Regions from separate parts of the Arthrobacter sp. AL05 genome, predicted to be linked through region 2. Evidence: predicted binding sites of a transcription regulator. Region 2 holds the regulator's gene; each other region holds the start of a gene.
The links. Region 2 encodes HrcA, which represses chaperone genes, less so after heat shock. Its sites were predicted from a motif close to TTNGCACTCGNNNNNNNCGAGTGCNAA; they were not measured.
Positions count from the first base shown of each region.

Region 1: groES (co-chaperone GroES) is a predicted target of HrcA. The motif match lies at 6,523-6,549, and genes of this name have one in related genera.
Region 3: groL (chaperonin GroEL) is a predicted target of HrcA. The motif match lies at 8,593-8,619, and genes of this name have one in related genera.

Region 1 covers NZ_JASBRC010000004.1:221,010-232,148, forward strand. Annotated here, with positions in the region: gene guaB (IMP dehydrogenase) at 1-865, opposite strand, end outside; gene QK287_RS07375 (acyltransferase family protein) at 1,038-3,113, opposite strand; gene QK287_RS07380 (DUF389 domain-containing protein) at 3,266-4,234, shown strand; gene groL (chaperonin GroEL) at 4,373-5,983, opposite strand; gene groES (co-chaperone GroES) at 6,070-6,366, opposite strand; gene QK287_RS07395 (hypothetical protein) at 6,591-7,016, opposite strand; gene QK287_RS07400 (class I SAM-dependent methyltransferase) at 7,073-8,308, shown strand; gene QK287_RS07405 (shikimate 5-dehydrogenase) at 8,331-9,158, opposite strand; gene QK287_RS07410 (glycoside hydrolase family 3 N-terminal domain-containing protein) at 9,200-10,645, opposite strand; gene QK287_RS07415 (glutamate--cysteine ligase) at 11,063-11,139, shown strand, end outside.
Region 2 covers NZ_JASBRC010000013.1:88,358-97,972, forward strand. Annotated here, with positions in the region: gene lepA (translation elongation factor 4) at 1-979, shown strand, start outside; gene hemW (radical SAM family heme chaperone HemW) at 1,022-2,260, shown strand; gene QK287_RS15150 (DUF4870 domain-containing protein) at 2,279-2,698, opposite strand; gene QK287_RS15155 (DUF3097 family protein) at 2,842-3,690, opposite strand; gene hrcA (heat-inducible transcriptional repressor HrcA) at 3,911-4,924, shown strand; gene dnaJ (molecular chaperone DnaJ) at 5,019-6,146, shown strand; gene QK287_RS15170 (16S rRNA (uracil(1498)-N(3))-methyltransferase) at 6,149-6,937, shown strand; gene QK287_RS15175 (GerMN domain-containing protein) at 6,980-7,861, opposite strand; gene QK287_RS15180 (PhoH family protein) at 8,290-9,378, shown strand; gene ybeY (rRNA maturation RNase YbeY) at 9,375-9,615, shown strand, end outside.
Region 3 covers NZ_JASBRC010000014.1:55,328-66,466, forward strand. Annotated here, with positions in the region: gene QK287_RS15545 (L-serine ammonia-lyase) at 1-664, shown strand, start outside; gene QK287_RS15550 (TspO/MBR family protein) at 666-1,220, opposite strand; gene QK287_RS15555 (peptidoglycan bridge formation glycyltransferase FemA/FemB family protein) at 1,336-2,409, shown strand; gene QK287_RS15560 (threonine/serine exporter family protein) at 2,443-3,939, shown strand; gene QK287_RS15565 (siderophore-interacting protein) at 3,950-4,789, opposite strand; gene QK287_RS15570 (uracil-DNA glycosylase) at 4,828-5,634, opposite strand; gene QK287_RS15575 (DUF3263 domain-containing protein) at 5,774-6,037, shown strand; gene QK287_RS15580 (LytR C-terminal domain-containing protein) at 6,118-6,738, shown strand; gene QK287_RS15585 (cold-shock protein) at 6,924-7,130, shown strand; gene QK287_RS15590 (ABC transporter substrate-binding protein) at 7,223-8,485, shown strand; gene groL (chaperonin GroEL) at 8,803-10,440, shown strand; gene QK287_RS15600 (ribonuclease HI family protein) at 10,589-11,139, shown strand, end outside.

The sequences.
Region 1 (11,139 bases), on a different contig from region 2:
TGGCGGCCTGGCCGCCGATGATGTCCACGTGCGCCGCCGCCGGGTCAGACTTCAGCCGGGCAATCATGTCCAGGACACCCTGGGAGTGGCCGTTGGCGGTGTCCACGAAGAGGGCGTCAACGCCCGCGTCGATCAGGGCCATCGCACGTTCCCAGCCGTCACCGAAGAACCCGATGGCCGCACCGACGCGCAGCCGGCCTTCGTCGTCTTTGGTGGCCAGCGGGTACTGCTCGGCCTTGGTGAAGTCCTTGGTGGTGATGAGCCCCTTGAGCCGGCCCTGCTCGTCGACCAGGGGGAGCTTTTCGATCTTGTTGGTCGCGAGCTTGTGTGAGGCTTCTTCGCGGCTGATGCCGACGTGCCCAGTAACAAGGGGCATTTTGGTCATTACGTCGCTGACCAGGCGGATCGGGAAATCCGCTTCCGGCACAAAGCGGGTGTCGCGGTTGGTGACAATGCCCAGCAGCCGCATGCCCTCATCGACGACGGGCAGGCCGGAAACGCGGTAATGCGAGCAGATTTCATCCAGCTCGGCCAGCGTCGCTTCCGGGCCGATGGTCAGCGGGTTGGTGATCATGCCGGATTCGCTGCGCTTGACGCGGTCCACCTGGTCGGCCTGGTCGGCGATGGAAAGGTTGCGGTGCACCACGCCGAGGCCGCCCTGGCGTGCCATGGCGATCGCCATCCGGGACTCCGTCACGGTGTCCATCGCCGCGGAGAGCAACGGCGTGTTGACGGTGATGCGCTTGGAGATCCGGGAAGACGTATCCGCCTCGGACGGGATGACGTTGGTGTGTCCGGGCAGCAGCAGGACATCGTCGTAGGTCAGGCCGATAAAGCCGAAGGGGTTGTGTTCGGGCTGGGTCATGAGTGCGCCTCTTACCTTGGGTACGGGTTTCACGGGTAGGGGTTGCAACAGATGACCAGCCCGTCATTACGGGCATGGCCTGTGCAGAAGTGTTGAATAAATAGTAGAACCTTGCCGCCAATCCCCATATTCCGGGGCAGGAATGTGAGCAACTGCACCGGACGCCGCCGCGTCACGTCCAGCCGGTGGCTGCCAGGAGCCGCTCTTCGAACATGGGGAGCATACTTTGGACGTAGGTCTTGGTCAGATGGTTGTCGTCCTTGTACACGTACACATTCCCGACCACGGCCGGGCAGATTCCGTCGGCGCAGATGAAGTCGCTCAGGTCCATCAGGTACAGGCCCTGGACCCTCCCCCGGTAGGCGTCCAGGGGTGAAGAACGGGCCAAGGACTCCTGCAGCGGCACCCGGCACTTGGGGTCGTCCGAGCCGTTCTTCTGGACGCATTCGGGCATGTTGATGCCAAAGCGCGGATTGTCGCGGATGCCGACCACGTCCATACCGGCGTCGGTGAAGGCTTGAATGCCCTCAAGATACTGCGGCACCTCGGTTTCAAACGGCGCTTCGGTGTGGGTGAGCGAGGCGACTGTGAAAACGGCATCGGGCTGCTGGTCCAGGACGTACCGGGCGCTGGCGGCGTTGAAAGCGTTGCACTCGGCGTCCCGCTCCGGGGACTCACCGCCGAAGCGGCAGTTGCCTTTCAGCAGTGCCACCACTTCCCAGCCGCGGGTCCGGGCGACCGGCCCGAGTGCTGCCATGTACTGCTGGGCGTGGGAGTCGCCCAGGACCACAATGCGTTTGGTGACAGTCTCCGGCCGGGTGTTTTGCAGGCATCCGGCGAGCAGCGGGTCGGCGGGCACGTTCCCGTCCGTGCAGAGCCCGTCGATGTCAGCCCATTCGTTTTTCATGGCGACCGGAGCCGGAATGATCTTCGCGGCGGGAGTAGGTTTACCCGCGTTCTCGGGCGCCAGGGCGGCCGCGCCGGGGGTCAGTTCCTTCGGCTGCGCCGCCGCGGCCGCCTCGTCGGCCATGATCTTGCTCTGCCACACGGACACCGGGCCAGCCAGCAGCGCGCCACACGCTGCGATCACGACGGCGGTGCGCCAGGCCCGTCGCTGCGGCCAGTGCCACTCGCGTAAGGGCTTCTCCACGAACCTGGTGGTCAGCACCGCCAGCACGATCGAGGCGGCCACCACGGCCAGGCCCTGGATCAGGTTCGGCGCGGCGATGCCCATCCCGGCAAGGGCAAGCACCAGCAGCGGCCAGTGCCAGAGGTACAGGGCGTACGAGTTGTCCCCGAGTGCCACCAGCGGTTTCCAGCTCAGGATCCGGTCGACGCCGAAGCGGCTCCCGCTCTGTCCGGCCACGATGATGGCCGCAGCTGCCAGCGTCGGCCACAGCGCAATGAAGCCCGGGAAGGAGCGGTCTACGGTGAGCAGCAAGCCGCAGGAGAGCATCGCGGTCAGCCCGGCCCAGCCGAGGACAACCCGGAGCGCTTTACCGGGTTTGAGGTGTGGAAGTGCAAGCGCCAGCAGCGATCCGAGCGCGAATTCCCAGAGCCGGGTGCGGGTGTCGAAGTAGGCATAGGCCTGGTTGGCGGCGGTTTGCTCAATGGAGTAAATCAGTGAGGCAACGAAAATCGCACCAAACGCCGCGGCCAGGAGGCCGGGGTAACTGATCCGGTTTGCCCACGGCGTCCGCCGGCGCAGGAGGCGCAGCAGCACTGCGGCGCCGGCAAAAACGAGCGGCCACAGCAGGAAGACCTGCCCTTGGATGGACAGCGACCAGAAGTGCTGCAGCGGACTGGCGCCGGAGTGGTCCTGCGCGTAGTAGTCGACGGCGGAGTCCGCCAGCAGCCAGTTCTGCCGGTAGAGAAGGGAGGCCCAGGCCTGGTCGAGGATGTCCGGCCAGCGGCTCTCGGGCAGGATTGCCCGGGTGCCTGCAAGTACACCCAGAATAACGACTACAACGGCGGGCAGCAGCCGTTTGAGCAGGTGCAGCCAGTGGCTCAGGAGACGAAGGGGCCTGCCGCTTTCGACCTTTCGGGCGAAGCTGAGAGTCATCAGGAAGGCGGAAATCAGGAGGAAGACGTCCACCCCGCCGGAGACCCTGCCGAGCCACACGTGGTACGTGACCACCATCAGGACCGCAAGGGCGCGCAGGCCCTGGACTTCGGGCCGGTAGCCCGGTTGTGGGGGCGCCGGAGAACCCGCGACCGCCTGCTGCGGGCTGGCTGTGCTGCGCTCGATCGACACTGGGAGCCCTTCAGGCCGGTTTCCAAAACATCAATGTTACCGAGCCGTAATTTTTCTGGCCAATCACAGCGCGGTGACCGGCGGGCCAGCGGCAGGTTCCCTGCCGGCCCGGGGCTACCCTGTAACGAGCCAGAGGAGGCCCCATCGTGATCGCAGAGCTGCGTATTTGTGTTCCGGCCGAGTTGTCCGCCGCCGTGACGGACTGCTGCACCGGAGAGCTAGGCGTCGCGGAAGTTTCCCGCCAGCCGGGCGCTTCTGTCCTTCCCGCCGGGGACATCATCCACGTCCTGGTCGCCAGGGAATCCGTGGAGCGGCTCGTGGAGAAACTCCAAGCCCTGAATGTCCAGGAGCAAGGTTCGATCTCGGTGGCCATGCCGGAGTTGGTGCTCTCCGACCGTGCGGACAAGGCCACCGCCGACGCCCCCGGCGAAGGCGCGGACACCGTGATCTGGGACGAGGTATCCCGACAGACGGGCGAAGACTCGCGGCTTACGTGGAGCTACCTGGCGTTCCTGATCCTCGCGACCCAGCTGGCGGCCATCGGGATCGTCACGGATTCCACTATCGCCATTGTCGGGGCCATGGCGGTGGGACCGGAGTTCGGCCCCCTGGCGGCCCTGGCCGTGGCACTTGTCCGCGGCCAATGGCAGCTGGGCCGCAGTGCGGCACTGGCGCTTGGCGTCGGGTTCCCCGCGGCCATGCTGGCGGCCGCGCTCACGGCGTGGCTGTCAGTACCGCTGGGCCTCTTTCCGCCCGACGTGCTGGACCGCGGTTCTGCCGTCGACTTCATTTACCACCCGGGCCCCTATTCGCTCATCGTTGCCGTCCTGGCCGGGACCGCTGGGATGCTCTCCGTGATCAGCCGGCGGTCCGCAGCGCTGGTCGGGGTGTTCATCTCGGTCACAACGGTCCCGGCCGCGGGCTTCGTGGCGGTGGCCCTGGTCCTGGGCGAATACCAAAAGGCTGCCGGCTCGGCGGTGCAGCTGGGGCTGAACCTCGTGGGCATCGTCGCGGCCGCGGTTGCCGTGCTGATCTTTTACCGGCTCGTCACCAGACACCGGCTGCGGGGTGCGAGCCTGCGGCCACGACGGACCGCCACGGGGTCCAGACGCTGATGACTGCCTAAAACACACAAAAGACCGGACCAGCGGGTGCTGGTCCGGTCCTTTGTTTACTGGTCTTTGGCTGGCTGCTCCCTTGGCTGGCTGCTCCGAGGGAAACTGCGGCACCGTCCGGGGCGCCGCCGCCGGACCTTAGTGCTGGTGGCCCGCGTGCTCGTCCTCGTCGGCAGGCTTCTCGACCACGAGGGTTTCCGTGGTGAGCACCAGCGCCGCGATGGAAGCCGCGTTGCGCAGGGCCGCACGCGTCACCTTGACCGGGTCGATAACGCCGGCCGCGATGAGGTCTTCATATTCGCCGGTCTTGGCGTTGAAGCCCTGGTTGTTGGCTGATTCGGCCACCTTGGCGACCACCACGTAGCCGTCGAAGCCGGCGTTCTGGGCGATCCAGCGCAGCGGCTGGGTCAGTGCCCGGCGGACGATGCCGACAGCGGCGGCCGCGTCACCTTCGAGGGCCTTGACGGCAGGGTCCTCGTCGAGGGCCTTGAGGGCGTGGATGAGGGCAGCGCCACCGCCGGCCACAATGCCTTCTTCCAGGGCAGCGCGGGTCGAGGACACGGCGTCCTCGATGCGGTGCTTCTTTTCCTTCAGCTCGACTTCGGTAGCCGCGCCAACCTTGATCACGCCGATGCCGCCGGCCAGCTTAGCCAGGCGCTCCTGGAGCTTTTCCTTGTCCCAGTCGGAATCGGTGCGGGTCAGCTCGGCGCGCAGCTGGGAAACCCGGGCTGCGACGTCCTCGGCCGAACCGGCGCCGTCAACGATGGTGGTGTTGTCCTTGGTGACGGTGATACGCCGGGCAGTACCGAGCACCTCCAGGCCGACCGTATCCAGGCTGAGGCCCAGTTCCGGCGAAACAACCTGCGCACCCGTAAGGGTGGCGATGTCCTGCAGCATGGCCTTGCGGCGGTCACCGAAGCCCGGAGCCTTGACGGCAACGACGTTCAGGGTGCCGCGGATGCGGTTGACGATCAGCGTGGAGAGAGCCTCGCCGTCGACGTCCTCGGCGATGATAAAGAGCGGCTTGGAGCTCTGCAGCGCCTTTTCCAGCAGCGGCAGGAAGTCCTGGACGGATGAAATCTTGCCCTGGTTGATGAGGATCAGCGCATCTTCGAGGACTGCTTCCTGGCGTTCTGCGTCGGTGACGAAGTACGGGGACAGGTAGCCCTTGTCGAACTGCATGCCCTCGGTGAGGACCAGTTCGGTCTGCGTGGTGGAGGATTCCTCAATGGTGATCACACCATCCTTGCCGACCTTACCGAATGCCTCGGCCAGGAGCTCGCCGACCTCGTCGCTCTGTGCGGAGATGGAGGCGACGTTGGCGACCTGGGTGCCTTCGACCGGACGTGCGTTTTCGAGCAGGCGGGCAGCGACGGCTTCGACGGAAACCTCGATGCCGCGCTTGATCTCGCCCGGTGCGGCGCCTGCCGCAACGTTGCGGAGGCCTTCCTTAACAAGCGCCTGTGCCAACACAGTGGCGGTGGTGGTGCCGTCGCCGGCCACGTCGTTGGTCTTGGTGGCGACCTCCTTGGCAAGCTGCGCGCCAAGGTTCTCGTAGGGGTCGTCCAGTTCGACTTCACGGGCGATGGTGACACCATCGTTGGTGATCGTGGGGGCGCCCCACTTCTTGTCCAGCACAACGTTGCGGCCACGCGGGCCAAGCGTCACCTTGACCGTGTTGGCGAGCTTATCGATGCCGGCTTCAAGCGACCGGCGGGCAGCGTCGTTAAACGCAAGCTGCTTTGCCATGGTTTTTGTCCTTTCAAGACAGAACCCCGCGCAACTGACCTGTCAGAGATGAATCAGACGGATCGGCGGCGCGGGGTCCATAAGAGTTACTTTACGACGATCGCCAGGACGTCGCGGGCGGACAGTACGAGGTACTCGGTACCGCCGGTCTTGACTTCGGTTCCGCCGTACTTGGAGTAGATAACAACGTCGCCGACGGTGACGTCGATCGGAACGCGGTTGCCGTTGTCGTCAAAGCGGCCGGGGCCAACTGCAACAACTTCGCCTTCCTGCGGCTTTTCCTGCGCGGAGTCCGGGATAACCAGGCCGGAGGCCGTGGTCTGCTCGGCTTCGAGCGGGCGGACAACAATACGATCCTCAAGAGGCTTAATAGAGACCGACAAGGACCTCTCCTTTTCGTCAGCAAATTCGTGGACTTTAAAGCTGTGGTGCCAAGGCGCACAAACCGTCGTCGCGGTGCCGGCAGCGTACCTGGCAGGTCCAGCTTGAGTATTAGCACCCTCCTAGGGAGAGTGCTAATGACGACTCTATGTAAGTAGTTAGCACTCGGTCAAGGTGAGTGCCAGAATTTCGTCACCCGTTAACGCCGCACGACTGCCGGCTGCCCTCAGCCGAGGTCCTCGAAGTTCACGTCTTCGCCGTTGTCCGCGTCGCTGGCACCGGCCTCCCCCCGGTGCCGGTACAGCACCAGGGCGCCGGCGGCGGCAAGGACGACGCCGGCGGCCAGGACGACGATGCCGCCGGTTCGGGCCGCGGCATAAGTGTCCCGGATGTCCCTCGCCTCGTCGGTGGCGTCCGCAACGTCTTTGCCGCCGACGGAATAAACCGTGGCGTTGAAGGAATCAAGGAAAAAGATAATCACCAGCAGCGCCGCGCAAACCACCGCGAGCACAATGCCGGCGATCAGCGCCGGCCGGGCGTAACGGGCCAATCCCCGGCGGGTGGCCCGGCCGCCGTCGGCATCCCGGCCGGCGGTCCGGTCATTGGGGTCATCTGCGTCCGAGCCGGTGTTTGCCGTGCCGCTGTCTTCCATGCCGTCTAGCCTATCGGGCGCACGGCGCCTCGACTGCCTGAACTAGGCTTGATCCCATGGCTGACGCACCGCAGGACCAGATCGCCCCGCTCCTCAACCCCGCAGGCTGGGAGCTGCTGGCGTCACTGGGCGCGTACCGCGAGGACGAGGCGTTCCGCCTCAACGCAACCCTGCGGAAGGCCGGCCACTCCCCCGAACTCGTCTCTGCCGTGCTCACCCAGTCCCGGCTGCGGACCAAGGCCGAAGCCAAGTTCGGCGAGTTCGCCCGGCAGATGATTTTCACCCAAGCCGGTTTGGAACAGGCCACCCGGCTGACCGTGGCGGCGCGGCACGCGCAGCGCTTCGCGGCGGCAGGCGTTCGGCATGCAGCAGATCTCGGCTGCGGCCTCGGCGCCGATTCCATGGCGCTTGCATCGCTGGACATCACGGTCACGGCAGTGGAGCGGGACGAGACGACGGCGGCCTGCGCCACGATGAACCTGATCCCGTTCCGGAACGCCACAGTGCTGCACTCCGACGCGACGTCGGTTTCCCTCGAGGGAATAGACGGCGTCTGGCTGGACCCAGCACGCCGGACCACCTCCACCTCGGGCACAAAGCGCCTCTGGGACCCGGAGGACTTCTCCCCGCCGCTGTTCTTTGTTGAGTCCCTGGCCGGCGCCGGCATGGCGGTGGGTGTGAAGATGGGCCCGGGCATGCCGCACGACTCGGTACCCGGCAATTGCGAGGCCCAGTGGGTCTCGGTCGGCGGGGACGTCACCGAAGTCGCACTGTGGTTCAATGCGCTCCGGCGCCCGGGGATCCGGCGGGCAGCCCTCCTGCTCGGGCCTGCTGGGGCCGCGGAGCTCAGCAGCGCCGAGGATTTCAACGGCGGACCGGTCGCCCCGATCGGCCCGGTTGAGGGCTACCTTTACGAACCCGACGGCGCCGTCATCCGAGCCGGTCTGGTGGCCGACGTCGCACTCCAGCTGGGCGGCCACCTCGTGGACGAGCACATCGCTTACATCTGCGCGCCCGAACTTCTGGACACCCCTTTTGCCCGGGCGTTCAAAGTCCTGGACGTGATGCCCTACAACGTCAAGGCGCTCAAGGCCTGGGTCAGGGACCAGGGCATCGGAGTGCTGGACATCAAAAAGCGCGGCACCGCTGTCACTCCGGAGGAGCTGCGCAAACAACTGCTCCCCGGGGGTAAATCAGGCAGTGCCAAGAACAAGGGAAAGAAGGCGGCCACCCTGGTCCTCACCAGGATCGGCGAGGAGCGGGTGGCCATTTCGGTCGAGCCGGTCCAGTGACTCACCGCCGGATTCCGAGCGCCTACTGATCCCGCATAAAAGCCTCGGCTGCGTGGACCTGCTCGTCAGTGGGCCGGATCCCGGTGTAGAGCACAAACTGCTCCAGCGCCTGGATTGTCGCCACCTGCGCACCGGTGATGACCGTCTTACAGGCTGCACGGCCGGCCTTGATCAGCGGGGTCTCGGCGGGCAGCGCGACGACGTCGAAGACCACCGTCGCGGCGTCCAAAACCTCCTGCGGGAAGGATAGCGCCCCGGCGTCCGGCCCTCCGGCCATACCAATCGGGGTGACGTTGATGATCATGTCCGCCGCCCCCGCGCCGGCGGGATCGACGTCGGCGCGCCAGGCGAAGCCATAAAGCCCTGCGAGCGCCCGCCCCGCCTCCTCACTGCGCGCGATCACTGTGACGTCGCGGAACCCGGCATCACGCAGGGCGGCGGCGGTGGCCTTCGCCATGCCGCCGGCACCCAACAACCACACCGCGTAGGAGGCGGGTACTGCGTTGCGCTGCAGCAACTGCTCGATCGCCGTGTAGTCGGTGTTGTAGGCGGTCAGGGTGCCGCCGTCGTTGACGATGGTATTGACCGAATCGATGGCTTTCGCCGACGGGTCCATCACATCCACGAGCGCCGTCACGTCTTCCTTGTACGGCATGGACACGGCACAGCCGCGGATTCCCAGGCCACGCACGCCGGCGATGGCCTGGGCGAGGTCGGTGGGGGCGAAGGCCTTGTAGATCCAGTTCAGGCCAAGCTGGTCATACAGGTGGTTGTGGAAGCGCGTCCCGTTGTTGCTCGGCCGGGCCGAGAGGGAGATGCACAAGGTCATGTCTTTATTCAGGATGGGCACCCTTCCATTAAACGACAGGCCGGTCCCGGCCGGGGCCGGCATCAGTCACAGCCGGTGCCCGCGGGCTGGGACCCAACGTCGACCGGAAGTTTGCCGGGGGCCGTGGCAGTCCCGGCAAGAACCGAGGCCAGCGCGTCGAACGCGCCCTGGCTGCGTCCGTAGACCGCGATTCTGCTGCGGGCCGTGACGTCGGCCAGCGGCCAGGGCGCATCGAGGGCCACCGCCACCTCGGCTGCCGCCTCCGGTGCAGGCGGCTGTGGTCCGGCACCGATCAGCCGGACGAGCGGGCCCTCGCCGATGCTGATGCCGGCCTTGCTCGCGGATGCGGCGAAGCGCGAGCGGTCCTGCGCCGAACCGCCGGCCACACGGACGCTGGCCGGCACGATCGGACCGCGGCAGGGCCCGGCGAGCACGGTGATGGCGGCCCGGGAGACCTTTTGCGAGAGTTCGCTGCCGCTCCCGGGCGCCGTGCCGGGGCCCTGTCCGGTGCGGCCGCGCCAGATCATCATGGTAACTACACGCTGCGCGGCCTCCGCGAGCCGTGCCGGCGGCAGCGCACCGCTGCGCACGGCGCCGACGATCGCGGCGTGGGCCGCCTCGACGTCGGCGGGCATCAGCAGCAGGTCAGCGCCAGCGGCGAGGGCCAGCGGAGCGGCGGAGTCGTTGGGGTACCGGTCCTGGATCGCCGCCATGTTTAGCGCGTCGGTGATGGCAACACCTTTGAATCCCATCCGGCGAAGTTCCGCGTAGGCCGCCTTGGAGACGGAGGCCGGGACCCCGGGATCAAGCGCCGTCACGGCAATGTGGCCGGTCATGACCATCGGCAGCCCGGCGTCAACGACAGATTGGAAGGGCCGCAGGTCCTTGGCGCGGAGTGCATCCAGGCTGGCATCCTGGACGGGCAGCCCGGCGTGGGAATCCACGGTGACGGAGCCGTGGCCGGGAAAATGCTTGGCGGCCGGCAGCAGCCCCCCGGCCAGCATTCCTTGGGAAAAGGCGACACTGTAGGCGGCTGCGGCGTCGGCGTTGCCGGACATGGAGCGCGCGCCGATGGCAGGATCGGCCGGGCCCATGGTGACGTCGGCCGACGGGGCAAAGTCGGTGTTGAAGCCCAGTGCCGCCAGTTCAGCTGCCATGGCTGCGCCGGCCTCTCCGGCGAGGGGCGCACTTCCCGCCGCGCCGTAGCTCATCGGGGCGGGCCATTCGGTCAGCGGCGCCCTGAGCCGTGCCACCTTTCCGCCCTCCTGGTCGACGCCGATCAGGCCGGGCCAGCTGCGGCCGCCGGCGCGGGCCGCGGCCTGGAGCTGGCCGGCGGCGGCCTGCATGGCTGTGGTGTCAACGCTTCCGTCTGCGGTCCCCGGAACGTTGTCCCCCATGATGATGGAACCGGCCAGGTGCAGGCGCTCGATGACCGCGGCATGGGCGGTATGGTCGAGTCCGGGAAAAAACGGCAGCAGAACCTGGCCCGCCAGCTCTTCGGTGCTCATGGCGGCAACAGCCCGCGCCGCATCGGCCGCGTCCCGTTCCTGCGGTCCCCATCCGAGCGGGCGTGTCCCGGCCAGGGCGGAGGCATCCTTACTATCGGGCAGCGGCGCGGCAGTGCCGCCGCTCGGCTGTGCCGGTCCGGATGGTGCGGCGGTTTGCGCCGCTCCGGAGGGCGGCGGCGCCGGCGGCCCGGAGCAAGAGGAGGTTCCGAACACAAGCAGGACGACGGCCGGGACCAAGGCGGTCTTCCGCGTACTTCTGTGAACACTTTCACGTTTTCGCTGCAGTCTTGCCACCGGTCCGATGTTACCCCTGCACTAGACTTGAGGCACCGTTGCCTCGCCAACTGTCCGGCACATCCGCCCACGACGTTGCCGGTCGGGGCAGGGAAACGGACAGCAGAAAAGTGAAGGGACCACATGAAGATTGATTTCGCTTCATCCAGGCAATCAACTCTTGGTGTGGAATGGGAACTAGCCCTCGTGGACGCGGAAAC
Region 2 (9,615 bases):
CAAGCCGGCCAGCGAATCACTTCCCGGCTATGCCGATGCCAAGCCGATGGTCTTCTCCGGCCTGTATCCCCTGGACGGCACGGACTACCCGGTGCTCCGCGATGCGTTGGAGAAGCTGATGCTCAACGATGCCGCCCTGGTCTACGAGCCGGAGACGTCCGCGGCGCTGGGATTCGGGTTCCGAGTCGGCTTCCTGGGGCTGCTGCACCTGGAAATCACCAGGGAGCGTTTGGAACGCGAATACAACCTCGACCTGATCTCCACCGCTCCGAACGTGGAGTACGAGGTAACCCTGGAGGACAAGAAGGTCGTCCACGTCACCAACCCCAGTGAATACCCCAGCGGCAAGATCGCCGAGGTCCGTGAGCCTATGGTCGCCGCCACCATCCTGGCGCCGAACGAGTTTGTCGGGGCCATCATGGAGCTGTGCCAGAGCCGGCGCGGCGTGATGGGCGGCATGGACTACCTCTCCGAGGACCGGGTGGAAATCCGGTACCGTCTGCCGTTGGCCGAGATCGTCTTTGATTTCTTTGACATCCTCAAGTCCAAGACCCGCGGCTACGGGTCGCTGGACTGGAAAGCGGACGGGGACCAGGTCGCTGACCTGGTCAAGGTCGACATTATGCTCCAGGGCGAACAGGTGGATGCTTTCAGCGCCATCACCCACCGGGACAAGGCCTACGCCTACGGCGTGATGATGACCGGCAAGCTGCGCGAACTCATTCCGCGCCAGCAGTTCGAGGTTCCCATCCAGGCCGCCATTGGCTCCCGCATCATTGCCCGGGAAAGCATCCGCGCGATCCGCAAGGACGTGCTCGCCAAGTGCTACGGCGGTGACATCACCCGAAAGCGCAAACTGCTGGAAAAGCAGAAGGAAGGCAAAAAACGCATGAAGATGGTGGGCCGTGTGGAGGTCCCGCAGGAAGCCTTTATCGCCGCCCTCACCACGGATGAGTCCAAGGATAAGGCCAAGAAGTAACGGTGCCAGCAACGACTGTTCCACGGCAGACGGGCCCGGCCCGTGCCTAGCGTCCTTCCGCTGGGCGATCCGGCGCCACCGGACGGGCTGCTGCCCGGCCAGGCACTGGAGGGTGCCGCTTCCCGGGATTTTGGGCTGTACGTGCATATCCCGTTCTGCGCCGTGCGCTGCGGTTACTGCGACTTCAACACCTATACCGCCACGGAGCTCGGTGGCGGCGCCTCGCAGGACGCCTACGCCGGCACGGCGGTGGCAGAAGTTTCCTTTGCGGCGGCGGTCCTGGCGGCCAGCGGCCTGCCGCCCCGCCCGCTGAGCACTGTCTTCTTCGGCGGCGGAACGCCGACACTGCTCCCCGCCGGGGACCTGGCCCGAATCCTTGCCGCCGCCATCGGGGCGTGGGGCCTGGCGCCCGGGGCCGAGGTCACCACTGAGGCGAACCCGGACTCGGTCACCCCCGAATCCCTTCAGCTGCTGGCCAACGCCGGATTCACCCGGGTGTCGTTCGGCATGCAGTCTGCGGTGCCGCATGTCCTTAAGGTACTGGACCGCACCCACACTCCCAGCCGGGTTCCCCGGGCCGTTCAATGGGCGCGGGAGGCCGGGCTCGCCGTCAGCCTGGACCTGATCTACGGAACGCCGGGGGAGTCGCTGGCCGACTGGCGCTTCTCGCTGGAGACCGCGTTGTCCTATCAGCCTGACCACATCAGCGCCTACGCACTGATCATCGAGGATGGCACGAAGCTTGCCGCGCAAATCCGCCGTGGCGAGGTAGCGGGAATTGACGACGACGACCATGCGGCAAAGTACGAACTGGCCGACGAACTCATCTCCGCCGCTGGACTGTCCTGGTACGAGGTCAGCAACTGGTCCCGCAGCCCGGAACAGGCCTGCCGGCATAATCTCGCCTATTGGCGGGGCGATGACTGGTGGGGAGTCGGCCCGGGCGCTCACTCGCACGTGGGCGGTGTGCGCTGGTGGAACGTGAAGCACCCCACTGCCTACGCCAATCGGATGGGTTCCGGGCTTTCCCCGGCAGCCGGCCGGGAGACCCTTGATTCTGCGACCCGCAACGTCGAGCGCGTGATGCTCGAAGCGCGGCTGAACTCAGGGCTGGACATTGCCAGTCTGGGCGGACTGGGGGATACCGGGCGGCATGCTGTCGCGGGACTCATCGCCGATGGCCTGGTGGAGCCCGTCGCGGCCTTCCACGGCAGCCTCATCCTCACGCTCAAAGGCCGCCTGCTGGCGGACGCAGTGGTCCGCAGGATCCTGCCGGACTAACCCTGCGTGCCCGGGGCCCTATTTGATAAAGCGGAAGTTGAACTCGTAGCGGTGCGGCTGGCCGCGGTTGACGTGGATTCCGGCTGCGACCGAAAAGCAGGTGACGGCGATCCAGATCAGAGTGGCAAGCACGGCGAAAATGTTGCCCACTACCGGGATAAAGACCAGGAGGTTGCACACGACGGCAGCAATTGTCGGGGGAAGCGTGAAATTGAGGGCTTCTTTGGACTCCTGCGCCGTGAACGGTCCGCGGTCCTTGAAGATCAGGTAGATCAGCAACGAGGGCACGCAACCGAGGATGCCGCCGAAATGAGCCAAGGTGGCCCATTGCCGGTCCTCGCCGGCCGTCAGCGGCAGCGCGTTGGCGGGAACGCCATGGTAAGGGGGCCGGCCATAGCCAGCCTTGTCGCCGTTATGCTCGCGTGCTTCATCTGCCACGGTGTTTTCCTTCGGATTGCGGTGGTGCCTTGGTGCCTGGAAATGCCGCTGCTGCGCCGGAAGCGCAACCGCCATACCAAGAATACGTGCTGGTGCGCGCAATCACGGATCGGCCCGCTGGCAGGAATGTCCGGCGGCGGCGTTCAGGGGACGGTCAGGAAGTCGATGACCTCCTCGACCCGGCCCAGCAGGGAGGGTTCGAGGTCAGCGTAGTTGTGGACCGTGCCGAGGAGTTTCTGCCAGCCCAGGCCAATGTCTTCCTTGGTGCTGTGCGGCCAGCCGAACGCGGTCAGGATACCCGTCTTCCAGTCCACACCGCGGGGGATTACCGGCCACTTCTCGATCCCCAGGACCGCGGGCCGGATGGCCTGCCAGACATCGACGTAGGGGTGGCCAACGATCAGGACGTTTCCGGCCGCCCCGGGGGAGGCCATCACGGCCGCCGCGATCCTGGATTCCTTGGAATCGGGCACCAGGTGGTCCACCAGCACACCGAGGCGGCGTCCGGGGCCGGGCCGGAAGGCAGCCACCGCCCCGCTGAGGTCGTCAATGCCATGCAACGGCTCCACGACGATACCCTCGACCCGAAGATCGTCACCCCAGACCTTTTCGACGAGTTCGGCGTCGTGTTTGCCTTCCACCCAGATCCGGCTGGCTTTGGCAATCTGGGCGCGCTGGCCCGCCACGCGGACGGAACCCGAGGCGGTGCGGGCCCCGGCGGCCGCCGCGCTCCCGCGGGGCGCCGGCGGCATCAGCCGGATCGGCTGGCCTTCCAGCAGAAAACCGAAGCCGAGGCGAAAGGACCGGGACTTCCCCCGGCGGTCTTCCAGGGCGACGACGTGCATCCCGCCGGACTTCTCCACCCGGGTCACGGCGCCGACCCAGCCGGACTGCACATCTTCGAGCACCATTCCGCGCTCGACGGCGACTTCGGGTAGTTGGGTTTTGGCGGGCGCGGACAGGTCCTGGGGCCCCCAGTTCTGGTACGACATCGGTTACACACTGCTTTGCGCTCGGTGGGCTGTGCCCCAAAACACCTGCCCCGGGAAGAACGCCCGAAGCGAATTCAATGCTAACAACGCGGCGACTCATATTAGACTGGTTAGCACTTAGGCATGTCGAGTGCTAGCCACTGTGTGCCCGGCCACTGTGTGTCCGGCGCGTGCGGCGGGCGGTGGCATCGAATGCGGGACGGTCGACAGGAGGTGGAGCGTGAGCGAACCACGCAAACTCGAAGTGCTGCGCGCCATCGTGGAAGACTACGTCCATTCACGCGAACCCGTGGGATCCAAAGCCCTCGTGGAGCGGCACCACCTCGGCGTGTCCAGTGCCACGATCCGCAACGACATGGCGGCCCTGGAGGACGAGGGGCTCATTACGGCACCGCACACCAGTGCCGGGCGAATCCCGACGGACAAGGGCTACCGGCTTTTTGTGGACCAGATTTCGGCGGTCAAACGGCTTTCGCCGGCCGAACGCCGGGCCATCCAGGCCCTGCTGGAAGGCTCTGAGGACCTCGACGACGTCCTGGACCGGACCGTGCGGCTGCTCTCGCAGCTGACCAACCAGGTCGCCGTTGTGCAGTACCCCCATCTGAGCCGGGCCAAGGTGCGGCACGTCGAATTTGTCCTGCTGGCGCCCCGTAAAGTACTTGCGGTGCTCATCGCGGACACCGGGAAGGTGGAGCAACGCGTCATTGACGTGGGGCACGATCTTTCGGATGAGGCCTTGTCGGAGCTGCGCACGCGGTTCCTCGGCGGCATCTCAGGGACCCCGCTGAACCTCTTGCCGCAGTCGCTGCACTCGGTGATCGGCAACTGCCCGCCCGCGCGTCGCAGCGCCGCCCAGGCGCTGGCCCGCGGCATTGAGGCTCTGGCCGCCAGCAGCCGCGAGGACCGGATGGTCATGGCCGGAACCGCGAACCTGGCCCGGTCAAACGTGGACTTCCCGCTGAGCATCGGCCCCGTGCTGGAAGCCCTGGAGGAACAGGTGGTGATGCTTCGCCTGCTCGGCGACATGGCAGCTGACCCCCGGGGCGTGACGGTGAGCATCGGCAGGGAAAATCCTTACGACGGACTCGCCGAGGCCTCGGTGGTGGCCACCGGCTACGGCCCGGACGCGACGGCGAAAGTCGGAGTGCTGGGCCCCACCCGGATGGATTACCCGACGACCATGGCCGCCGTCCGGGCGGTCGCACGCTACCTTTCCCGGATTCTCGGTCCCTGACGGACCGCGTCCACCCGCAACCGACCGGCCCGCGGGGCCGGCATCAGACTTCGTGCCCCTTAACAGGCAGTACTACCAGGAAGAGATAACAACTTTGAGCAGCCACTACGACGTTCTTGGAGTCTCCCGCGAAGCCACGGGAGAAGAGATCAAGAAGGCTTACCGCAAGCTGGCGCGGACCCTCCACCCGGACGTGAACCCGGGGGACGACGCCTCTGAGCGGTTCAAGGCGGTCACGCACGCCTACGAGGTACTCTCCGATCCGCAGAAGCGCCGGATCTACGACACCACGGGCAACGAAAACGGCAACGCCAACGGCTCCGGCGGCGGCAGCTACTCCGGCCAGGGCTTCGCTTTCCAGGACATTTTCGAGACGTTCTTCGGTGCCGGCGGCCAGGCCGGACCGGCATCCAGGATCCGCCGCGGCCAGGACGCCCTGATCAGCGTCCGGATCGAGCTCCGCGACGCCGTTTTCGGCGTCAACAAGAAGCTCGAAGTCGACACGGCCGTCACCTGTCCCAGCTGTGAGGGTTCCTGCTGCCGCGAAGGCAGCCACCCGGAACGCTGCGACATCTGCGGCGGCAGCGGCCAGGTGCAGCGCGCTGTCCGTTCCATCCTCGGCCAGGTGATGACCACGGCACCCTGCGGTTCCTGCGAGGGCTTCGGTACGGTCATCAAGGATCCCTGCAACGAATGTGCCGGCCAGGGCCGGATTCGCAGCCGTCGGTCCCTGACCGTGAAGGTCCCCGCCGGCGTCGCCACCGGCACCCGCATCCAGCTCTCCGGCCAGGGCGAGGCCGGACCTGCCGGCGGTCCCGCCGGGGACCTCTACGTCGAGATCCGGGTCAAGGAGGACGCCACCTACATTCGCGACGGCGACGACCTGCACGCGAGCCTGAGCATCCCGATGACGGCGGCCGCACTCGGCACCGAACTGACCCTCGACACCTTCGACGGCCAGCAGGAGATTGACGTCAAGGCCGGCACCCAGTCCGGTGAAGTTATGACACTTAGGGGCCTCGGCGTAACCCACCTGCGCGGCTACGGCCGCGGGGACCTGAAGGTTCATCTTCAGGTCGACACCCCCGCCCGGCTCGACGCCGCCCAGGAGGATTTGCTTCGGCAGTTGGCCAAGTTGCGCGGCGAACAGTTCAGCGAAGGGAAGCTTGCCGCGAGCGGCGGGGTCTTCGCCAAGCTGCGGGACCGGTTCGGTAACCTGTAGGCGTGAGTAACCCGGTCTTTTTTACTGCCCCCGGTACCCTGGACGGGCTGGCCCCGGGATCGCTCTTTGTCCTTGACGGTCCGGAGGCGCGCCATGCGGTGACGGTTAAGCGCCTCGGCATCGGGGAGTCCGTTGACATCGCCGACGGCGCCGGAAAGCGGCTCACCGGCGCCGTGGCGGCTGTCGCAGCCGCCGAACTGACGGTGAAGTGCGCCGTCCTGGCCGATGAACCCCGGCCCGGGACCCGGCTGGTCCTGGTCCAGGCCCTCGCGAAAGGCGACCGGGATGAATTGGCCGCCGAGACCGCCACTGAGCTGGGGATCGACGCCGTGGTGCCCTGGCAGGCTGAACGCTCGATTGTCCGCTGGAAGGCGGACCGTGCGGCCAAGGCCCATGCCAAGTGGCAATCGGTGGTTACCGCCGCGGCCAAGCAGGCGCGCCGTGCTTGGATTCCCGAAGTCCGCCCCGCCGTCGACAGCGCCGCACTGCAGGGGGCCGTGGCGGCCGCCGACCTCGCCGTCATCTTGCATGAGGACGCCGTGCGTCCGCTGCGGCAGGTGCTGGAGGCCTGGGAAGGTACCGGGGCCACCGGGGCCACCGGTGGCAGCGCCGGCAGCTACCGGGAGATACTTTTGATTGTGGGACCGGAAGGTGGCATCAGCCCGCGGGAAGTGACACGGCTCTGCGACGCCGGTGCCGTAACAGCCCTGCTCGGCCGGCATGTACTTCGCTCGTCCACGGCCGGGCCCGCCGCGACTGTCCTGGCCAGCGATATTCTGGGCCGCTGGTAGCGCGGCGACGCTCCGGATTGCTGCCCGGCGCTGCGGTGTTGACTACTTGACCGTGAACCCGCGGGTATCAACGTTCAGGTCCTCGGCCGGGTTACTGTCTTCCAGCTGGGATACCCGAACCTCGTAGCGGCCCGGCCCCAAGTTGACCGACAGGCTGAAGGCGCCCGACTGGTCGGCCTCGGCGGCGGCTGTGAGGGTCCCGTTCAGGTATGTTGTCTCGACGCTGCCGTTGACGCGCAGAATCTCCCAGCGAAGCTTTCCGCCCGGGGCGGTGCTGCGGCCGGAGATCTTTACCGCGCCGTCCGCGGCGGTGGTGCCTTCCTGCGGATCAATGATCCAGACGGGAGCGACCATTCCGACACTGCGCGAGGTCGGGGAGCCCAACCGGACGTGGTTGAAGGCAACGTAGTCGGTGTGCCCGTCCACCAGCACCACCACCTGGATCTGCTGGCCGGAGTCGACCAGTCCGGCGCTGGCCGCGGCTGCTGTCGCTGTGTAGACGAGCTGCTGGATTGCGCGCTCAGCCATGGCCGGGTCCAGGTTGCTGTTAAACGCGTCGGCGGACATGTCCACGGTGATGACGTTTTTACCCGAGATGGAGCTTGCGAGTTTTTTGGGGTCCTGCCACGGGGTGAAGAAGTCCGGGTCGAGCGGTTTCTGTGAGGTCATAACGCGCAGCGCCCGGGTGACCGGGTTGTCCTGTTCCGTAACGTCACGGAACTCCCGGTACAGGAAGGTGCTGTTGTTGCTTCGGCCGATCCAGTACACCGGCGCCTTGTTGGACGCTTGGGTCGTTTCCAGCGGGGCACTTGTGGTGGGCGGGGATGCCTGGGGCGCGAGGGCTTGCGACGGCGAGGCTGAGTCTGTGATCCCGGCTTGGGGGGTCGCCACGCAGCCGGAGAGGGTGAGCGCGGCGGGCAGCATCAGCAGCAGCGCGGCCCGGCGGGTACGCCTGCCTGCTGTTGCCTGCCCAATCCCGGCTTGCCTGATGGCTGCTGCCCTTTCTGCTCGGTTCCTTCGTGCCCAAGCCTCTGCCCGGCCGGATGAAAATGCCGTGCGAAGGCATTTTCCAGCATTGCATACAGGTCCGGCACGGAGAGCTGGAATGGGCAGGGGGGCAAGAACTGCAACGGGAACGATATACGGCCGATATAAACCTGATACCTAAAGCCCGTTCCCGGCAGGGCGGGGGCAGCACTGGCGCTAACACCCCGGGCGACGCGTCCACGGCGCTGGCGTAAGATGGAGCTACCCGTTGCCCCGGCCGCGGACGGCGAGCATCGCCGTCGGACCGGATCGCGGAACAGACCATTTCCGAACTGGAGGGGACCAGGGGCCCGCGGGCCAAGACCATGACTGAAGCAGCGAACGGCAAGTCCCGGATCAGCGACGCAGAGCGCTCCGCAGGTGAATTTCCCCACTCCCTCCCAGGGCTGCGGACGGAGGTAGTCCTGTTCGATAATTCCGATCAGATGGTCCAGTCACTCGGCAGCCATGATGAAGCCCTTCGCTTCATCGAGGCGCAGTTCCCGGCCGTCGATTTCCACGTGCGCGGCAACGAACTTGCGATCAGCGGTCCGGCGGCGGACGTGCCGCGGATCATGCGTCTGCTCAACGAGGTCCGGGGCCTTGTCGCCCGCGGCACAGTCATCACTCCGGCCGTCCTGCAGCAGCTTGTGTCGATGCTCCGAAGCCAGTCGCTGCAGAGCCCGGTTGAGATACTCACGCACAACATTCTCTCCAGCCGCGGCAAAACAATCCGGCCGAAGACGCTGAACCAGAAGAACTACGTAGACGCCATTGACGCCAACACCGTGATCTTCGGCATCGGCCCGGCAGGTACCGGCAAAACGTACCTGGCGATGGCCAAAGCCGTCCAGGCGCTGCAGCAGAAGGAAGTCACGAGAATCATCCTGACCCGGCCCGCCGTCGAAGCGGGGGAGCGCCTGGGCTTCCTGCCGGGCACACTCAGCGACAAGATCGACCCCTACTTGCGTCCGCTCTATGATGCCCTGCACGAAATGATGGACCCCGAATCCATTCCGCGGCTGATAGCGGCCGGCACCATCGAAGTTGCCCCGCTCGCGTACATGCGCGGACGGACGCTCAATGACGCCTTTATTATCCTGGACGAGGCGCAAAACACCACGCCGGAGCAGATGAAGATGTTCCTCACCCGGCTGGGATTCGGCTCCAAAATGGTGGTCACCGGTGACGTTACCCAGGTGGACCTGCCTTTTGGGACCAGGTCCGGCCTCCGGATCGTGGAGGACATCCTGCGGGGCATCGACGACGTCAATTTCACAGTCCTGGACGCCTCCGACGTCGTCCGGCACCGCCTGGTGGGAGACATCGTCAACGCCTACAGTGCGTGGGATGAAATCCAGAGGAACCGGGTCAAGCATTCCGTGGCCCGCGACAAGCGGGGAGAACACTCGTGAGCATCGAGGTCAACAACGAATCCGGCGTCACCGTCGATGAGGCCGAACTTGTACGGCTGTCCCGATTCATCTTCGAACGCCTGTTTATCCACCCGCAGGCCGAGCTGTCGATCTTGCTGGTGGATGAACCGGCGATGGAGAAGCTGCACATAGAACTGATGGACGAGCCGGGCTCCACGGATGTGCTCTCGGTCCCCATGGACGAGTTGACGCCGGGCACACCTGGCAAGCCCACGC
Region 3 (11,139 bases), on a different contig from region 2:
ACGGCTGATGAAAGAAACCCGGGATCAGGACCCCGACTTCCGGGACCCGAAGTACTGGCAGGAATGGGTCAACCTGATTGCCCTGGCAGTGAACGAGGAAAATGCCTCCGGCGGCCGCGTGGTCACCGCCCCCACCAATGGCGCCGCCGGCATCATCCCCGCTGTCCTCTACTATGCGTTGCACTTTGCCCCGGGCATGGACAAAGCCACCGAGGCCGACCGCGACGACGTTGTGGTCAAGTTCCTGCTGACGGCAGCGGCGATCGGTGTCCTGTACAAAGAACAGGCCTCGATCTCCGGCGCCGAGGTCGGCTGTCAGGGCGAGGTGGGATCGGCATCCTCGATGGCCGCGGCCGGCCTGGCCGAAGTGATGGGCGGTACCCCGCAACAGGTGGAGAACGCCGCTGAAATCGCGATGGAACACAACCTCGGCCTGACCTGCGACCCCATCGGCGGGCTTGTGCAGATCCCGTGCATCGAACGCAACGCGATCGCCGCGGCGAAGGCCATCAACGCCGCCAAGATGGCGCTTTGGGGCGACGGCACGCACCGGGTGTCCCTCGACGAGGTCATCGTGACCATGCGCGAGACCGGCAAGGACATGAGCTCCAAGTACAAAGAGACAGCCATGGGCGGCCTGGCCGTGAACGTTGTCGAGTGCTGAGCTAGTTGTTCAGCACCGCCCAGAGATTCAACGACGAAGCGAAGATTATCCAGGCGAAGTAGGGCAGCATCAGCAGTCCTGCCGTGCGGCTGATCGGCCCAAAGTGGAGTACTGTGACCACCACCGCGGCCGACAGCGCGACGATGATGCCGAAAGCGATCCACAGGGCAAGTGTGCCAAGTGCCGGGTACAGGCCGAAGAAGACCGGAGTCCACAACAGGTTCAACACCAGTTGCGTGGCGTAGGCGGCGAGGGCTGCGCTGGTGCCCTCCGTCCGGCGGCGCCAGACCAGCCAGGCGGCCACGGCCATCGCGATGTACAGGGTTGTCCAGACCGGTCCGAACACCCAGTTCGGCGGAGACCAGGGGGCTTTGACAGCGGCGGCGTACCAGCCGTTAACATTGTTCGCGGTGGCCAGCCCGCCTAGGCCGGCAACGACAGCCGAGGCAGCCAAAAAGACCAATAGTCCCGGAAACTGGACTGCCGGCCGGCGTGTACCGGCGGCAAGTTCCCGGTGCTCGGATCCTAATCTTAGTGGTTGCTCAACTGGCGCCATACGTCCAGCCTAGCGGCTTGGTTGCGGGCAGGAGCATTGACCCGGACGGATAGACTTGAACGTGCATGCCCGCATGCCGCCGATGCTCGAACCGCAATGATTGGATGTTGCACCCTTGCGTGAATTCACCGCCCGCTTTGCCTCTGCCGAAGAGATCGCCAACTGGGATAGCCACGTCACTGCGAACCCCAATGGCGGCAATCTCCTGCAATCGGAGGCCTTCGCTGAGGTTAAGCAAAACTTCGGCTGGAAACCCCGGCACCTGGTCTACGAGAGCGCTGACTATTCCAGCTACAACCTCATCCTGGAGAAGTCCGTCCCGTTGCTCGGCAAGCTCTGGTACCTGATCAAGGGCCCAGATGTCGCCTCCGCCGAAGACATCCCCGGCATCACCGCAGCCAACGCCGAGTTCGTGCAGCGTGCCCGGCTGGGGGTCTTTGCCATCAAGATCGAGCCGGACATCGTCCGCTCCGACGAAGCCCGTCGGATTTTCGAAGGTGCCGGGCTCCGCAAGAGCCACAACCTGCAGCCCAACGACTCGACGGCGCTGCTGGATATCTCCCCCGAGGAGAACCAGCTGTTGCGGAACCTGCACTCGCGGGGCCGTAACGCCGTCCGGCGCGCCATCCGGGAGGACGTGGAAGTCCACAAAGTGGATCCCACCGAGGAGAACTTCCGCGCCATGTACGCGCTGATGACAAACACCGTGGAGGCCAAGTCCCAGGTCCGGGTCCGCGAATACGGGTATTACCGCCAGTTCTGGACCAACTTCATCAACCGTGGCCAGGGGCGGCTGATGTTTGTCTACGAGAACGGTCTCCCGTCGGTGGGCGCCTTTGTGGTCAACTACGGCCGAAAGGGCACCTACAAAGACGGCGGCTCGCTGCAGAAGCGAAACCAGTACGGTGATTCCCATCTGGTGCAGTGGACGGCCATCCAGCAGCTCAGGGAGCTAGGCTGCACCGAATACGATTTCTGCGGCACACCCCCCAGCGATCAGCTGAAGGACACGTCCAACCCGTTCCACGGCCTGGGCCTGTTCAAAACCAGCTTCAGCAAAACGGTGACCGACTTCGTTGGCTGCTACGACCAGGTCCTCAGCCCGTTGAAATACAAGGCCTGGATGGCCGCGGGGGAACGCGTCGCCCGCCAGCTCTATACCCGCCGCACGGGCCAGCAGTTCTACTAAAACGGCTGACACGGAGAATTTGAGGACGCCGGAATGACCCAGGAACCCGCCGGCCGCCGTCGGCCGCACACCGACGGATTGCCCAGGACCGAGCCGCTCTCGCCCACGCAAGTGCGCCAGAATGCCGCGGCCAAGCGGATGCTGCGCAGACTTGTCCAGGGGGAGAACCCGCCGACCGCTCCCATGAGCATCGTGGACCGCCTCGCCGGCAGCCCCTACGCCAACCCGATGATTCAGGTGGGCGGGGTGGACGCGTCGGCCCGCAAGACCATCGACTTCGCGCTGCACCTGGCCGAATCGATGTTCCGGTACGGTGCCGGCGCCCTCGAAGTTGAAACCAGCATTATCGCCGTCACGGCTGCGCTGGGCCTCAAAAACATCGAAGTGGACATCACCAACCAGTCCGTGGCCATCAACTATGCGCCCAAGGAACAGACTCCGATTACGTTGCTGCGTGTGGTGCGGTCCTGGACGAACAACTACGCCGGGCTCTCCCAGGTGCACCAGCTAGTCACCGAACTCGTAGCCGGCGGTGTGGGCCGTGACGAGGCCGTGCGACGGCTGGAAGAGATCACCCGCAGCGCCAAACCCTTCCCCCGCTGGATGGTCACGGTGGCGTTCGGGGTCTTCGCTGCCGTTTTCGTCGGGGTCCTGGGCGGCGGAATCGGCGGCTCAGTGGTGGCCTTTGCCTCGAACCTGATGGTCAGTTTGCTGGCCCGGCAGCTGAGCCGCTGGCGGACGCCGGATTTCTTTATCACGGCGGCGTGTTCGTTCCTGGTCACCTTTATGGCCCTGCTCCTGGGGCGCTTCGGCGGCTTGGCGGGAATCCAGATCGCCCCCGAGATTGTGGTGGTGGGCGGCATCCTGCTGCTTTTGCCGACCGGACGGCTGGTCTCCTCGGTGCAGGACGCGATCAATGGCTTTCCGGTCACGGCCGCCGGCCGTTTCCTCTCCACAGTGCTGACCTTCGGCGCCCTGGTCGCCGGCCTCGCTGTGGGTTTTGTGGTGGGGGACAGGACGGGGATGGAATCCATCGACGTCACCAAAACATTCCCGCCGGCGTATGAGCTGTGGGTAGTGGTCATTCTGATCGCCATCGCGGTGCTGATGATCGGCATCACCGAACAGACCAGCCCGAGCCTGCTGCTGCCGACGGCGGCCGTCGGCGTTGTGGGGTACCTGATCCTGAATGGCGGAGAGGCATTAGGCATCGGATCGCGCTTTTCGCCCGCACTGGCCGCTGTTGTTATCGGACTGCTGGCCCGTGTAGTGGCGCTGCGGATGGGCGCCCCGCAGTTGGTGGTGGCGGTGCCAGCCGCGCTGATTCTCCTGCCCGGCCTCACCATATTCCGGTCCATGTATGTATTAACGATTGAGACGTCGGAGATCCTGCTGGGTGCCGGGGGCATGCTTAATGCCGGGGCAATCGTTTTCGGGGTGGCGGCCGGCATCGTACTCGGCGACACGCTGGCCCGTCCGCTGACCCGCAGCCTGGCGAGCAACGAACGACGCCGGGCGCGGCGCCGTTAGATCCTGCGCGCTAGATCTTACCGATGAGGAGCTTCTTCTCGGCCTGGAAGTCGTCCTCCACCCTGCCCTTCGCCCAGTAGCCGGACAGCGAAACCTGGGAACGCTCCAGCCCGCGCTCGGCGTAGAACACGTCCCGCAGGCTCTTCATGGCGCCGCGTTCGCCATGCGCAAAGACCTGGACCCTGCCGGCTGGCCAGCTCGCAGCACTGATCGCGGCAGGCAGTAGTTCGCTGGCCCCGGCCGGCACGCTGCTGCGCAGCAGCCAGCGCAGCTCCAGACCGGCGGGCGCCCTAATGGCCTGAATGTCGGCGTCGCTGTCCACCTCCAGAAAGGCCAGGCCGCGGGCTTCGGCCGGCAACGATTCGATCGAGGCCCCGATGGCCGGCAACGCGGATTCGTCGCCGGCGAACAGGAACCAGTCCGCGGCCGGGTCCGGGTTGTAGCCGCCGCCCGGCCCGGTGAATATCAGGGCGTCACCGGGCCGGGCGGATGCCGCCCACGGACCGGCGAGGCCTTCGTCACCGTGGATCACGAAGTCGATGGCGAGTTCCCCGGCCGCCGAGTCGACCCAGCGGACCGTGTAGGTCCTGGTGTGCGGCCACTGATCGCGCGGCATCGTTGCCCGGATCTCCCACAGGTCAAGCGGTTGCGGGTAATCGATGCCGGGCTGCGGAAACACGATCTTGACGTAGCGGTCCGTATAGGAGTTGTTCTCGTAGCCGGCAAATCCGGGCCCGCCGGCAATGATCCGCACCATGTGGGGGGAGAGCTCTTCACGGCGCAGGACGGTGAGGTTGGTCTGCGGACGGGATTTGCGGGTGGCCGAGGTGGCGGCGGGGACTGAGGTCATGGGGCTAAGCCTAGCCAAAGCCGCTGGCGGAAACCTGGCTAGGGAGCCGGCCCGGGCAGCGGAGGCAGTTCCCATTCCACAGTTGCGCCGCCTTGTTCGCGGAGCAGCGTGTTGGCGCGGCTAAAGGGCCGGGAGCCGAAGAATCCCCGTGACGCCGAGAGCGGACTCGGGTGGGCGCTGGCGATCACGGGCGTGGAAGACAGCAGCGGGCGGACAGCCTCGGCGTGCCTGCCCCAGAGGATTGCCACCAGCGGGGCGGGTGCGCCGCCGGCTGTTGTGCGCTTGGCGACGGCGGTGATTGCCGCCGCTGTAATGGCTTCCCAACCCTTGTTCCGGTGCGAGCCAGCCGCCCCGGCCCGGACGCTGAGGACCCTGTTGAGCAGCAGCACCCCTTGATCGGACCAAGGGCCGAGGTCACCGTGGATCCGCGCGGGCAGCCCCAGATCGGCGTGAAGCTCCTTGTAGATGTTGGCCAGACTGCGGGGGATGGGCCGAGTGGCGCCGTCGACGGCGAAGGACAGCCCAACGGCATGGCCCGGCGTCGGATACGGGTCCTGGCCCAGAATCAGCACCCGGACTTCCGCCAGAGGCTGCCGGAAGGCCCGCAGCACCTTTGACGGAGCCGGCAAGACGTTGTGACCGCCGGAAGACTCCCGGCCCAGGTAGGCCAGGACGTCCCGCAATTGCCCCTCGACCGGGGCCAGGGCCTCAGCCCAGTCGTCGGCGACGAGCTCATCCAGGGGCAGGCGGGCCAACTCACTAAAACCCGCGGCCTGGCCCGCTGTGGGCTCCAGCTCGAAAAGGGCATCGGAGGAAGGGAAGTCGGAGTCATGCACAGAGCCCATTCTTGCAGGCCGGCAAATGACAAGGGTGTTATTCGCCCGTAGCATGGGGGGATACTTTTCATCGGATCCAGCCAGGGAGCGTGTCGTGGCCGAACAAGCACAAGAGCACCTTTCGAGGGCAGAATCTCCTGTCGCCGGGATCAACCCGGAGTCGCCGCTGAGCAGCCGGGACCAGCAAATGCTGGCGTTGGAACGGCAGTGGTGGAAATACGCCGGCGCCAAAGAACAAGCCATCCGCGAACTCTTCGATCTGTCCGCCACCCACTATTATCAGATCCTCAACGCCCTTATCGACACCGAGGATGCACTGGCCCATGATCCGATGTTGGTGAAGAGACTGCGTAGACTACGTACGTCACGCCAACGTGCGCGCACTGCCCGCCGCTTGGGCTCAGACGCGTAAATCACTGCCGGATGCGCACATTGCTGCGCGCCAGCAAGCGCGGCCGGTTCGTCAGAAATCAGCAAGGACATCGTTCTACCATGACCAAATACGCTCGGGATGAATTCGATCGGGTCCCGGAGACCTCCGCACGCCAAGGTGTCCACCGGACGGTCGCCGAATCACGCCACCGCCGCCGCCTGGGCCCGATCCTGGGCGCCGGCGCCGCGGCCTTGGCCATTGGCCTCGTCGCGTTCATTTTTCTGCCGAAAATCGGCTTCTCCTCCGCTGCCGACAGCACGCAGGCAGCAGTCGGGCAGAGCGGCAGCAGCGCCGCTGCATCTGCCGTCCCTGCCGCCACTGCTGCCTCCAGCGAAGCCCCTTCCAGCCCGCCGGCCAGCGAGTCGCCGGCTGCGACTCCCGCAGCCACCACCCCGGCCGCAGCCATCGACAAAACCCAGCCCGTGGCCATCTTCAACGGCACCGCCACGGCAGGGCTGGCGAACCGGGTGGGCGGAACCGTTTCCACCGCCGGCTGGACTGTCGGCGCGCTCGGAAACTGGGGCGGATTGCCGCAGCAGCGCTCGGTGGTCTTCTACAACGGGGTCGGGCAGAAGGACAATGCCGAGGCCCTTGGCCAACTCCTGGGCATCCCGAGCGTGGTGGATTCCGCCGAATTCCAGCTGCCACTCGTTGTTGTCCTGGCGCCCGGATTCGCGTAACCCGTTCCGATTGCGCCTTAGATAGCTGTTCCGATTACGCCTAAATAACTATTGACCGGCAGCGACGCCTCCGGGCTGCGCGGCAGCATAAAGCTGCGGGTACAGTACTTGCGGACTTAGTTTTTAGCACTCCGCGGCCCGGCGGATGCTGGGGCGCCCGCTGGGCAACTGAAAGTGTGGACACCATGGCATTGGGAACCGTCAAGTGGTTTAACGCCGAAAAGGGCTACGGCTTTATCACCGTAGACAGCTCCGGCGCAGACGTCTTTGTGCACTGGTCTGCCGTTGCGGGGGACGGCCAACGTTCCCTGGCGGAGGGCCAGCGTGTGGAGCTCGAAGTCGGCGAGGGCGAGAAGGGCCCGCAGGCCGAAAGCGTCAGGCCCGCCCCGTGACGGACACCGCACCGCAGGCGTCCAGCGGCCCAGGCCACGACGTGTCCGCTCGACGGGCCGACGCCGGCACTGTCGCCCGCCGGCTGGCCACGCTGCGGCTGGGACGAGCGGCCGTGGTGGCTGCTGTGGCCGCGTTGACCACCACCGCCTGCCTGGGCCCGGCCGGGGGCGCCCGCGTTGAACCGGCAGAAGCGAGCGGTGACGGCACCCTGCGCATCGGGTTGATCCTGGACAATACCGGGGCGCAGAATTTCCTTAATGCCCCCCAACTGGCGGCGGCGCAACTGGCCGTCAGGGAGATCAATGCCGCCGGCGGGCACAAGGGCAAACCGGTGGAACTGCTGCCGGCAACAATCAGTGGTGACACGGCAGCGCAGGCCAAGGCGCTGGTGGCCGCCAAAGCCGACGTAGTTATCGGTCCAACGGATTCCAGCAGGGCGCCGGCCGCCATCGATGTCCTGTCCGCTGCCAGGATTGCCGTGATTTCACCAGCAAATTCCGCCAGCGGCCTCAGCAGTTATCCAAGTAAGGGCTTCTATTTCCGGACTTCGGCGGCCGACATCGCACAGGCACCCGTCCTCGTTAAGCTCGCCAAGGACGGTGGCGCCGCAACCATCGGAATGGTGTACGAAGAAGGCAGCTACGGAAAGGACGTAGCCAACGCCGTGGCAGCCGCGGCCAAGGCGTCCGGCCTCGGGACCGTCGCCGTCGTCGGGTTCGCCCCGGGACAGGCGCAGCAGGCGGCGGCTGCCGTCAAGGCCGCGGATCCAGATGCCGTCGTGCTGATTTCGCGCGCAGCTGCCCAAGGCGCCATCGCCGAGCTGAACAACGCCGGAGTTGCCGGAAAGAAGCTCATCCTCGCCGACGGGGCTGTCAACCAGTACGGTTCAGGACTCGGCTCCAGCGCCCTCGACGGTGCCCGCGGGATCCTGCCGGGAACTTTTGCCTCCGCAAAATTCCAGGGCGAGCTGGTCTCCGTGGATCCCGGGCTGAAGGACATGGCGTTTGCCGCGGAGGCTTACGACGCCGTGAACCTCGCCGCCATCGCCGCAGCAGCGGCGCAGGATGACGCCGGCACCTCCATCGCGGCCGGTCTCGTGGCGGTCTCAGGCGGCAGCGCCGTCACGTCCGGCGGCACCGGGCCATCGGGCGCGGCCGACGTGTGCAAGAGCTACCAGGAATGCCTTGACACGCTGCGGGCCGGCAAGCGTCCCGACTACGACGGCCAATCCGGGCGGATCACTTTCGATGCCCACGGTGACGTCAGCTCCGCAAACTACGTTCTCTACACCTACGGACCGGACAACACGGCAACCATGAGCGGCAGCGAAACGGCGGGCAGCAGCGGGAAGTGATCGCCCGTAGCGTATTGCGTCGTTGCGGAACGGTGCCAGTTGGCCGACAGCAGCTTTTCGGCGAGCCTACTGCTTGCACTCTCCCCGGGGGAGTGCTAATTATTGAGTTAGCACTCCTGCGCATTGACTGCTAAAACGACGCCCGGTTCGCCCGGCTGCGGAGTTGAGGCAGCCGGGCCGGGAGCGAGAGAAATACCTGGTTGGGGTGAGATCCCTGGCCTGGCGGCATACAGAGGCCGCCGGGCAAGGATCGTCCGTCGCGGGCACCGCAGCATAGGTTCATTCTTAACGACTGTCCCGAAAGGACTACTGCCGTTATGGCCAAGATCATTGCATTTGATGAAGAGGCACGCCGCGGCCTTGAGCGGGGCCTGAACATCCTCGCCGACGCCGTCAAGGTCACCCTCGGCCCGCGTGGACGCAACGTCGTCCTCGAAAAGAAGTGGGGCGCCCCCACGATCACCAACGATGGTGTTTCCATCGCCAAGGAGATCGAGCTGGACGATCCTTACGAAAAGATCGGCGCCGAGCTGGTCAAGGAAGTTGCCAAGAAGACGGATGACGTCGCTGGCGACGGAACCACCACCGCTACCGTGCTGGCTCAGGCCCTGGTCAAGGAAGGCCTGCGCAACGTCGCGGCCGGAGCTGATCCCCTGTCCCTCAAGCGCGGCATCGAAAAGGCTGTTGAAGCCGTCACCCGCGAGCTCCTGGCCTCCGCCAAGGAAATCGAAACCAAGGAAGAGATTGCCGCCACCGCGTCCATCTCTGCCGGTGACAACGAGATTGGCGCCCTGATTGCCGAGGCCCTGGATAAGGTCGGCAAGGAAGGTGTCATCACCGTCGAGGAGTCGAACACCTTCGGCCTGGAGCTGGAGCTCACCGAAGGCATGCGCTTTGATAAGGGCTACATCTCCGCTTACTTCGTCACCGACGCTGAGCGCCAGGAAACGGTCCTCGAGGATCCCTACATCCTGATCGTCAACTCCAAGATCTCCAACGTCAAGGAACTGGTTGCTGTCCTCGAAAAGGTCATGCAGTCCTCCAAGCCGCTGCTGATCATTGCCGAAGACATCGAGGGCGAGGCCCTGGCCACCCTGATCGTCAACAAGATCCGTGGCACCTTCAAGTCCGTTGCCGTCAAGGCTCCCGGCTTCGGTGACCGCCGCAAGGCGCAGCTTGCCGATATCGCCATCCTCACCGGCGGCCAGGTCATCTCCGAGGAAGTCGGCCTCAAGCTTGAGACCGCCGGACTCGAACTCCTGGGCCGCGCCCGCAAGGTCACTGTGACCAAGGACGAGACCACCATCGTCGAGGGGGCAGGCGACGCCGACCAGATCGCCGGCCGCGTCTCCCAGATCCGTTCCGAGATCGAGAACTCCGATTCGGACTACGACCGCGAGAAGCTGCAGGAGCGGCTGGCCAAGCTGGCCGGCGGCGTTGCAGTCATCAAGGCCGGTGCCGCAACCGAGGTCGAGCTCAAGGAACGCAAGCACCGCATCGAAGACGCTGTCCGCAACGCGAAGGCTGCTGTTGAAGAGGGCATCGTCGCCGGCGGTGGTGTTGCCCTGATCCAGGCCGGCCTCAAGGCTTTCGCCAACCTGAACCTCACGGGTGACGAAGCAACCGGCGCGAACATCGTCCGCGTTGCCATCGACGCTCCGCTGAAGCAGATCGCCTTCAACGCCGGCCTCGAGCCCGGCGTTGTGGTCGACAAGGTCCGCGGCCTGCCCGCAGGCCACGGCCTGAACGCTGCAACCGGCGAATACGTCGACCTGCTGGCTGCCGGCATCAACGACCCGGTCAAGGTCACCCGCTCTGCACTGCAGAACGCGGCATCCATTGCCGGCCTGTTCCTCACCACCGAGGCCGTTGTGGCCGACAAGCCGGAGAAGAACGCTCCGGCCATGGGTGGCGGCGACGACATGGGCGGCATGGGCGGCATGGGCGGTTTCTAACCAACCGGCTGCCGGGGCCGGAACCTCGGCCCTGAAATGTGCGTAGCACGACGGCGGTCCCTCCTTCGGGCGGGGCCGCCGTCGGCGTAAGTGCCCAACCACCCCAGCGGGGGCGCCGACGCCGGTGCGGGTCTGGCAGGATGGTGCAGTGACAATTACAGCAGCAGCCGACGGTTCGGCTTTAGGAAATCCCGGCCCGGCCGGGTGGGCCTGGTACGTGGACGATGACTGCTGGCGGGCCGGGGGATGGCCGCACGGCACCAACAACATGGGCGAGCTTATGGCAGTGCTGGACCTGGTGCGCTCGACCGCGCATCTGTCCGGCGAGGATCTGCACATCCTCTGCGACAGCCAGTACGTCATCAATTCCGTCACCAAGTGGATGCCAGGATGGAAGCGCAAGGGCTGGCGCAAAGCCGACGGCAAGCCGGTGATGAATGTGGAGTTGCTCAAGGAAATTGACCAGGCCCTGGTGGGCCGCAAGTACACCTTCGAATGGGTGCGCGGCCACGCCGGGCATGATCTTAACGAGGCGGCGGATGACCGGGCCCGGGCCGCTGCGACGGCCTACCAGCAGGGTGTTGCAGTCCGTCAGGGTCCCGGGTTCGGTTCCGAGAACACCGCAGCCGCAGCGCCGCCCACAACCGGGCGGACGGTGCCCCAATCGGCGGCGGCCCGCCAGCAGCGGATTCTCGCTGA